3 regions of the Aeribacillus composti genome follow, and region 2 is predicted to be linked to each of the others. Evidence: riboswitches for the same ligand, from Rfam matches in the RefSeq annotation. Region 2 holds a riboswitch; each other region holds the start of a gene.
The links. A riboswitch is a leader RNA that binds a small molecule or an ion and turns the genes downstream of it on or off. The one in region 2 is predicted to bind S-adenosylmethionine.
Positions count from the first base shown of each region.

Region 1: another riboswitch for S-adenosylmethionine. It lies ahead of RI196_RS15875 (IS1182 family transposase); the one in region 2 lies ahead of RI196_RS05660 (methionine biosynthesis PLP-dependent protein).
Region 3: another riboswitch for S-adenosylmethionine. It lies ahead of metK (methionine adenosyltransferase); the one in region 2 lies ahead of RI196_RS05660 (methionine biosynthesis PLP-dependent protein).

Region 1 covers NZ_CP134501.1:3,253,794-3,256,946, forward strand. The annotation lists gene RI196_RS15875 (IS1182 family transposase) at 1-1,711, opposite strand, end outside; SAM riboswitch class I at 1,864-1,969, opposite strand; gene RI196_RS15880 (hypothetical protein) at 2,334-2,918, shown strand; gene RI196_RS15885 (BREX system ATP-binding domain-containing protein) at 2,918-3,153, shown strand, end outside; gene RI196_RS18655 (IS3 family transposase) at 3,111-3,153, opposite strand, start outside.
Region 2 covers NZ_CP134501.1:1,118,397-1,121,549, reverse strand. The annotation lists gene metC (cystathionine beta-lyase) at 1-258, opposite strand, end outside; gene RI196_RS05660 (methionine biosynthesis PLP-dependent protein) at 251-1,366, opposite strand; SAM riboswitch class I at 1,483-1,620, opposite strand; gene RI196_RS05655 (aliphatic sulfonate ABC transporter substrate-binding protein) at 2,958-3,153, opposite strand, start outside.
Region 3 covers NZ_CP134501.1:951,213-954,365, forward strand. The annotation lists gene pckA (phosphoenolpyruvate carboxykinase (ATP)) at 1-613, opposite strand, end outside; SAM riboswitch class I at 882-1,073, shown strand; gene metK (methionine adenosyltransferase) at 1,281-2,486, shown strand; gene RI196_RS04855 (phosphatase PAP2 family protein) at 2,535-3,065, opposite strand.

The sequences.
Region 1 (3,153 bases), 1.7 Mb from region 2:
TTTTTCGATTTTTATCTGAAAGTAGCTGGCGGATGCCGGCTACTTTCAGTATGTTGTGGGCTAATGCCACAATCCCAAACTCAACATGTACCTTGTCGAGGCCCCGCAAAGAAAATCTGCGGAACGACCGATTGCCCTTGATGTGACCGAACACACTTTCTGCCTCGACTTTGCGTCGAGCGTAGATGGCGGCTTTCTCTTCACATTCAAGGGCTGTTTTGGCCTTTGCTTTCATTTCTTCGAAGATGGGATTCCAGTGAACTTGACGATTTCCCTTCGCTTTTGTGCATTTCGCTTTCAATGGGCAATCGGTACAATCTTCACATTCGTATATTTTGAAGCTTTGTTCATAGCCAGATGGATTCTTTTTGTTTTGGTATTTTTTAAACGTTACTCTCCTTCCATTCGGGCAAATAAAACAATCATCCTCTTCACAATAGGTCCAGTTTTTGGCATTTTTAATGTCTTTTTTGTATGTACGTGTTTGTTCTTTTACATAGCTCCCATAAGGAATTAGAAACTCAAACCGGGGCTCTTTCTCATCACCAACTGCATATACATAGTTTTCTTCACTACCATAGCCTGCATCCGCAATAACTGTTTGGGGCATCGGTAATGAAGTGGAGGCTAGCTTCTCCATATGTGGGATAAAGCAACGTGTATCGGTCGGTCGTTGATGAATGGTATAAAACAAGATAAACTGATTCTCTGTCCCCATTTGCACGTTGTATCCGGGCTTGAGCTGACCGTTTTTCATATGGTCTTCTTTCATGCGCATGAAGGTTGCGTCTTTGTCTGTTTTCGAGTAGCTGTTACGGTCACCGAACATTTCCTTTTGTTCCTTGTATCTTGCCATTCGGGGCAGGAAATCTTCCCGAATTTGTTTCACCGATTTCTTTAATTGACTGCGTTTTTTTCGCTTCTCTTTCCGAATGGATGTATCGGTCTCCTTTTCGATTTCTTCCGTTAGCGTTTCAACTTTTTCTTCTATTTCTTTTGCGATTTCCTCCAGGTTTTGTTCGGTGATCTCTGTATGTTGATCGCTTTCCTTTTGCCCTGTTCCGGCTTCTAATTGGGTTAATTCATGAATGTGCTTTAGTGTTTCTTGGATTTTTTCTTTTAATTTCTCTTCGAATTTCAAAGTGGATTTTTTCCACACAAAAGAATACTTATTGGCATTGGCTTCGATCTTAGTGCCATCCAAAAAGTAGTTTTCCATCGTGATGTAATGTTCTTTTATCAATTTGAGAATCATGACTTCAAAGAGCTCATCCATGAAAGCTTTCATCCGTTCCCCTCGGAACTCATTAATGGTGCGAAAATCTGGTTGTTGCATCGCTGAAAGCCACATGGCAGGAATATTTTCTTTAACGAGTTTTTCGATTCCTCGGCAGGAATAAACCTTTTGAGAATAAGCATACAGAATGATTTTCAGCATCATTTTGGGATGATAGGAACTTCTGCCGCCGCCTTTATAATGAGAAAACAATTGTTTATCTGGTATCGCCTCCACCATTTCGTCCACGACACGTGCCACGTGATGTTCGGGTATAAGAGATTCAATATCATAAATCATTTGAACTTGACGGTTGTCATATGGTTTGAAAGTAGGGGCTAAATTTCTTTTGGCAGGAGTTTTTTCTTCTTTTCCATCTAGAGGAAGTGTCATTTGTGTGTTATAATTTTCACGAGTAATCATTTGATTGCTCATAAAAAATCGTCCTTTCTGTAATGTTGTGTGGTAACTTCATTTTACTAGAAAGGACGATTTTTTTGTGCATTTTTTTTAAAAAGTGAAAAAATGAGGGGCTCCAAAAAGTCAGTTACCCTGACTTTTTGGACAGCCCCTTTTGTCAAAACAACTTCTTATCTTTCAACATCTCTGTTGGGAGAATTAGCACCGTGCTCATCATATGAGTCGGTTGCCGGGCTTCATTGGGCTCATCCCTCCACCTGCTCTTGATAAGAGTTTTATTATTAACTTTATAATTCTTATTCGGTTACTTGGATTATGCCACTATCCTTCCCCTCTGTCAACACTTTTTTACATCATATTCGATTCAAATTCGCTTACATTTTTCTGATGGCATGCTACAATTATTTAATGGTGCAGTTTACAATTTGAGGTATTTACCGGAACTTGAGGTTGAGCCAAAACAGGAAAGCCTAAAAAAAGAGGACGAAAAAAGAAGGTACAACATCTTATTAACGTCTTCCGATCGCATCATGCTAGATTACTAGACTTAGAAAAACTGGTTGAATTACGCAATTATAACGTTACTGGTTATCGTGAGACAATTTGTTTCTTGTACCGTTATTGGTTATGTTGCTTTTTGAATGATCCAGAAGAAGCCTTAAAACAAACGCTAACGTTTAATTTACAGTTTAATGAGCCTTTAAGAAGATCCACCAGAAGCGCTGAAAAGGCCTATTATGCACGGAATAACGAAGAAGCAAACCGAATAGCTAGAGAAAAAGGGTATCCTGGCGCTGGATATAATATCAGCAATAAAAAATTAATTGAATGGTTAGATATAACAGAGGACGAACAACGCCATTTAAGCACGATTATAGATGCGAATGAAAAGCGGAGAAGGAAACAAAAACGCCGGGAAATGGGCGTAAAAAGCCGTGAGGAGTATTTAAAAGAACAGCGCAATAAAACGGATAAGAACTTAGAAAAACTTAGACAAGCAATTGAGTTGAATCCTGATTTCTCGAATTACAAATTAGCTAAATTGCTAGGAATAAGTGAATCGTATGTAAGGAAAGGATGTTATATGTTATTTACTGGAACGGATGATTTAATTAAAAACGAGGATCGATCAATTAAAGAACATGATGTTTTATATTCTAGAATTAAACCTTTATCTTCACAAAAAATGGAAGGGTTAGTGGTGTACTTTCAACCCCATTGATGAAATTAAACCGTTTCTCAACTGAACAATTAATAGAAGTTTCATATAAAGTTAGGGAAATCCACGGTATGGTACACAAATGGATACCAGAGACAGTTATTGATGATACATTTATTAAGCAATATGTTGAATCATTTACTGTTGCCTTTGAACAGGAAATCACTGTACTTCCAAGGACATTTTTACGTGAATTTATATTCGTATTAGACGCTGCAAAAGAGGGGAACGATGTCCA
Region 2 (3,153 bases):
AAAAGCTGTTGATATAGCGGCCATCCCAGAAGCAAACGCAAAGCCTCTCACTCCGCCTTCCAGTTCGGCAATCGCCTCTTCCAACGCTTTTCGTGTTGGATTTCCTGAACGGCTGTAGTCAAATTCAGGAGATTCATCCAATGTTTGCTGATGAAACGTTGACGCTTGCTGAATCGCCACGCTGACAGCACCAGTTGTCGGGTCAACCTTATGTTTATTATGAATCAATTTTGTTTGAAAGCTCCATTGGTCATGCATTTAGTAAATCCCCTTTCGCAGCTGCTTGCAATGCCTGCTTGAGATCTTCCTTCAAATCCTCCACGCTTTCAATCCCTACAGAAAAACGGAGAAGCCGGTTACATACACCGTTTTGAATTCGGATTTCTTCCGGAATGTCCGCATGTGTTTGGGTAGCTGGATACGTTATAAAGCTTTCTACCCCTCCAAGGCTTTCCGCAAAACAGATTAATTTCAGATTCTGCAAAAACGGGTTGACCCATTCTTCTTTTTTCACACGGAAGGAAAGCATTCCGCCTCTGCCAGGATATAATACATCATCAATTTCAGGAAGCTCTTTTAAATATGCCGCCAGCTCCCTTGCATTTTCCTGATGTTTGGCCATTCTCAATGATAAAGTTTTCATTCCTCTAAGCAGCAGCCACGAATCAAAAGGAGATAATACCGCACCAATTGCATTTTGATGCATGGCTAATTTTTCGCAAATTTCTTTCCCTTTTGCACAGACCAGGCCGGCAAGGACATCGTTGTGACCGCCTAAATATTTCGTTGCGCTGTGAATCACGATATGCGCTCCTTCTTCAATCGGACGCTGCAAAACAGGTGTGTAGAACGTATTGTCAACGATCAGCAGCAAATTGTGCTTCCGGGCCAATTCCGCCAACGAGGAAATCGATGTTTCCTGCATAAGCGGATTAGTGGGCGTTTCTAGAAAAATCGCTTTAGTATTTTCGTTTATTAATGATTCCGTATATTCGCGAGACGTAAAATCGTCATAGTGGAAGGAAAGACCGTATTTGCGCCACTCTTCTTCAAACAAGCGGTATGTCCCGCCATATAAATCTTTTGAAACGATCAGTTCATCTCCACTTTTAAATAAAGCCATAATCGTCTGAATCGCTGCCATTCCGGAAGAAAATGCAAATCCTTGATCGGCTCCCTCCAATTTGGCTATGGCGTCCTCGACAAGCTCTCTCGTTGGATTTTTTGTCCGAGTGTAATCATAGCCTGTTGATTCACCTATTCCTTTATGCCGGTAGGCTGTGGACAAATAAATGGGGGCGCTTACTGTTCCTGTAAGAGCTTCACTTCGATTTCCTAATTGGGCCAAAACTGTTTCAATATTCATCTTTGACTTTCCTCCTTTTTTAGTTAGTAAAAATGTGCTGCTTTCATTGCCTGTAGAGGAGGCTTTAAAAATAAAACGCCCTCTTCATAAGAAGAAGGCGTTTATTGTTTGGCTCCTTCTTATCTTCCAAGCATATCTTACGGCAAAATGCTTGCTGGATTTAGCACCTTGGTACAAAGGTTATCATGCCGCCGTCCTTGTACCGGTTGCTGAGACTTCTTCGGGCCAGTTCCCTCCGCCTCTCTCGATAAGAATTCCGATATGAACTTTTGATAGGTATAACTTTACCTCAGTTTTAAAAAAAATTCAAGACGTTTCCTGCCAACAATTCCGATAACTTTGATTTATTTTCAGTAAAACTAAAGAAAAATAAGAACATTCTTTAAATAATCCGTCGATTCTTGAAATGTTTTTTTGCGAAAGCCAAAAGGGAAATTTTTTTGTATGGATCACCTTTGATCCTCCATCATTTCAATGAAAGTGGTTTTATTTTCCCCTGAGGCTTCCCAAATTTTAATAGATTTTAAAATATAAATATCCAATTCGGAAGCTGTCGTATTTGGAGAAAAATTGTGAACGAGGTGATCTTCTTTAGAGGAATTGGAAAATTTTAAGAGTATTTAATAAACAGTGAATGAAACAATTGAATTGGCAAACTAATCGTTTGATAAATTTTTCTCCAACTTCTGTCAAACGAACCCGTACTCCATAAAGCAGCTGAACAGAAAACGAAGATGCGATATTTGTTTTGCAGGTGAAGCTGGGAAGCAAAAAAGATGAACATAAACGTGCCGTTGGAAAATATGCTGAACATTCTTTACTGATGCGCCTTCTCTTTTTTATCAATATTATGGAAAGGAAAGACTGTTTATGATGCTGTATATGATCGACAGCATACGAACCAATAATTTTCATGACGAGCAAATGATGGGGCAAATCAAAATTATGTGAGAAAACGCTTTCTAAAAACTGGAACATCATCAAAACAATGTGTACGGAATTTATTATGATTATGAAAGCGACTACAGAGGAGATTATTTATTAAGCATTGCAATTGAAGAAAATAATGGGGAAGCTTTTAATTGAAATCCCGAGGAACATGAAAATAAAGTTTTTCAAGTAGATAAAACGGACGAACAAGGCATTTTTAAAACTTGGAGTAAGATTTGGAAGCAAGAAGAAACTGGTTTATTAGAGCGGGCTTACACATATGATTTTGAAAAATACGGCCCAAATGGAGAAATTGAAATTCATATAGGGGCTGTCTAATAAGTCGATTTTCCGGCTTATTAGACAGCCCCTTTAATGTTTTAGAAACGTTGATATATCAATATTTATGATCTTTCGTTTTCAATGGATTTTGACTTTCTGGACAGCTCCAAACAATGTGAAAAAACGGGAGCTTATTCGAGCGATTTGAATAAAAAGCTCTCACAACAACAGAATCCCAATATACAGGCATAGTCATAAACAACTTTTGGGATAAGCCCTGTTTTAACAACTGCTTCATCTTGAATTTACATCAACAAAATAACCCCCCTATCCAGAAGCCGCATAATATCAAAAAGCTTCTGTATAGGGGGTTTATTACTTAATTCAAAAAGCTTGTATCTACAAGACCTTTAAGATCCGGTTTTTCTTTTAAAAATTTCAAGTCATAAGAAGAGTTAGAAAAGTCTTGAAGAACTTTTTCATCCACTTCGGTTGTATAGCGGACACGTTCCCAAGCGCTGTCGATAATTTCTGGGTCAAGCTCTTGATTTGTTATTTCTTTAATCGATTGAATG
Region 3 (3,153 bases), 170 kb from region 2:
TGACGGAAAAGATAGACTTTTTCATCTCGCCTGCATATTCAGTTCCGCCGATCAGGATTATTCTCTTTTCAAAAGAAATAATGATAAATGCTTCTGAGTTCGTTCCATCCACAGCTGGATCTGCTTTAAAGGAAGGAGCGGAAACAATCGTAAACGGATTTTTATGCTCCTTTAAATCGTCTTGGCTTTTCGGACGGATAAACAGTTGGCGAGCAAATAAATTTTGCCACGCCAATTCATTGACCACTTGAATTGGAAGACGATATTTTTTGTCAGCTCCGGCAAATCCGTTAAAAACATAAATTTCATCTCTATTTTTTAAATATTGTATGACTTTTAAGTACAGTTTTTCAAAAACTTCTGATGAAATTGGCTTGTTGACGGGTCCCCAATCAATTAAATGCTTGACAGAATCTTCTTCAACGATGAATTTATCTTCTGGTGACCGGCCGGTATATTTGCCTGTTGTAACCGAAACTGCACCTGTATTTGTTAAAAAACCTTCTTTCCTAGCTAAAACTTTTTCTACAAGTCGTGCGACTGGTAAATTATGATATGCATTTGGTCCGCTGATCAACGAAGCTAATTCATTTGATACATCTACAATATTCATATACATACCATCCTTTTTTTGCATATTTGAAATGGTTTTATAGAAATAGTATAACACATTCGCAAAAATAATCCATCCTATTTATCGATTTCTGAAAATAATGTTTTTACTATATATTTTGCCTTCATTTTTGGGCATCATACGAATCATGATTGATCAGCTGATACTGAAATAATGGATATCAGATGATTTGGAAAATTACAGAGAAGCTTTATTTATTGTTGACAAGTACTTTTTTGCTCCTGTATGATATACATTTGAACGGATACTCTTATCCCGAGTTGGCGGAGGGACAGGCCCTATGAAGCCCAGCAACCGGCTCGTTGAAAGAAGACAGTAGAATATGGCTTTCAAAATCCCAGTATTCTATGGACATACAACATGATGCGAAAGAATTCCATATTCATAGACGAGCAATGGTGCTAACCTGATGCAAGGTTATATCCTTGAACGATAAGAGTGAAAGGCAATGAAGTTTATAACAACCTTTCCTCTGGCAGGGAAGGTTTTTTCTATGTATAAGAGAAATCTCGTTTAGCCAAGTTTTTCTTATCGTACGAAATATTTTGATATGTTTACAATAGTGGTGAGGGAATGAGTTCCGTGTCAATGACAAGGAGTGTAGCACTCCATAAACATCATTTTAAGTTTGAGGAGGAAGCAGTAAATGACAAAAAAGCGCCGTCTGTTTACATCTGAATCCGTAACGGAAGGGCATCCGGACAAAATTTGCGACCAAATTTCAGATGCGATTTTAGATGCCATTTTAGAAAAAGATCCGAACGCACGTGTAGCTTGCGAAACATCTGTCACCACCGGACTTGTATTAGTCAGTGGAGAAATTACGACAAGCACGTATGTGGATATACCAAAAATTGTGCGAGAAACGGTCAAAGAGATCGGCTATACGAGAGCTAAATACGGTTTTGATGCTGAAACTTGTGCTGTTTTAACATCAATTGATGAGCAATCACCCGATATTGCTGCAGGGGTGGATAAAGCTTTAGAAGCGAGAGAAGGACAAATGACTGATGAAGAAATTGAAGCGATTGGCGCTGGAGATCAAGGGTTAATGTTCGGTTTTGCATGCAATGAAACGAAGGAATTAATGCCTCTCCCGATTTCCATTGCCCATAAGCTTTCACGCCGGCTTACAGAAGTTAGAAAAAGCGAAGAAATTCCTTATTTGCGTCCGGACGGAAAGACGCAAGTTACGGTAGAATATGATGAAAATGAACAGCCGGTTAGAATTGACACAATTGTCATATCGACTCAACACCATCCGGAGGCAACTTTAGAACAAATTAAGCAGGATATTAAAGAAAAAGTAATTGATCCGGTTGCTCCAAAAGAACTGATCGATGAAGAAACAAAATATTTCATCAACCCTACCGGACGTTTCGTTATTGGCGGACCACAAGGAGATGCAGGATTAACGGGACGAAAAATCATTGTCGATACTTACGGAGGCTATGCGCGCCATGGCGGAGGAGCTTTCTCAGGAAAAGATCCGACGAAGGTAGACCGATCTGCAGCTTATGCGGCTCGTTATGTAGCGAAAAATATTGTCGCAGCCGGACTTGCAGACAAATGTGAGGTTCAGCTGGCCTATGCAATTGGTGTAGCGAAACCTGTCTCTATTTCTGTTGATACGTTCGGTACTGGCAAAGTAAGTGAAGATGTTTTAGTTGAATTAATTCGCAATAACTTTGATTTGCGCCCAGCTGGCATTATAAAAATGCTTGACTTGCGCCGCCCGATTTACAAACAGACAGCTGCTTACGGTCATTTCGGACGAAACGATCTAGATTTGCCATGGGAACGCACAGATAAAGCGGAAGCTTTGCGCGAACAAGCTCATCAATATTTGTAAAATAAAAAGGTGTCCAATGCGATGCATGCATTAGACACCTTTTTGCTTTTATGGTCCGAATGCGACAAAACAGATGGTGCCTGCTGAAGCTCCTAGAACTATTCCCGCCAGCACATCTGAAGGGTAGTGTAGGCCAAGAAAAATTCTTGATAGTGCCACACTGAATGCGAGAGGAAGCAAAATCCATGTTAAGGCTGGAAAAAAGAGCAAAAATGGTGTTGCCACTGAAAATACAGCTGTCGTATGTCCAGAAGGAAATGAATGGTCAGTTAACGGATTTTCTAACACTTTTGTTTCAAATAATGTAAGATAAGGCCGTCTGCGTGGATAAATTCTTTTCACAATGAAAACCGGAATATGACTGAAAAAAAGTGCAGCTGAACTTGCCAAGGCAACAGTTTTTACAGGTTCATTAAAAAATAACATCAGCATTAAACATGTTGCAATTGAAAAAACAGCCCCTCCTAAATGAGTAATATACCGAAAATAAACATTCAGTCCTTTTCGTTCAAAATGCGAATTAATCAGTTTGAACAACTTGCACTCAAATTGGTAAAGCTGATTCAGCAGTCTGCCCATGTTAAAGTTCCTCTTTTCAAAAAGCAAAAATTCTTAAAAAAATTTTCTCTCATATTTATGTAAACTTCAACAAATCTAATAAAAATTT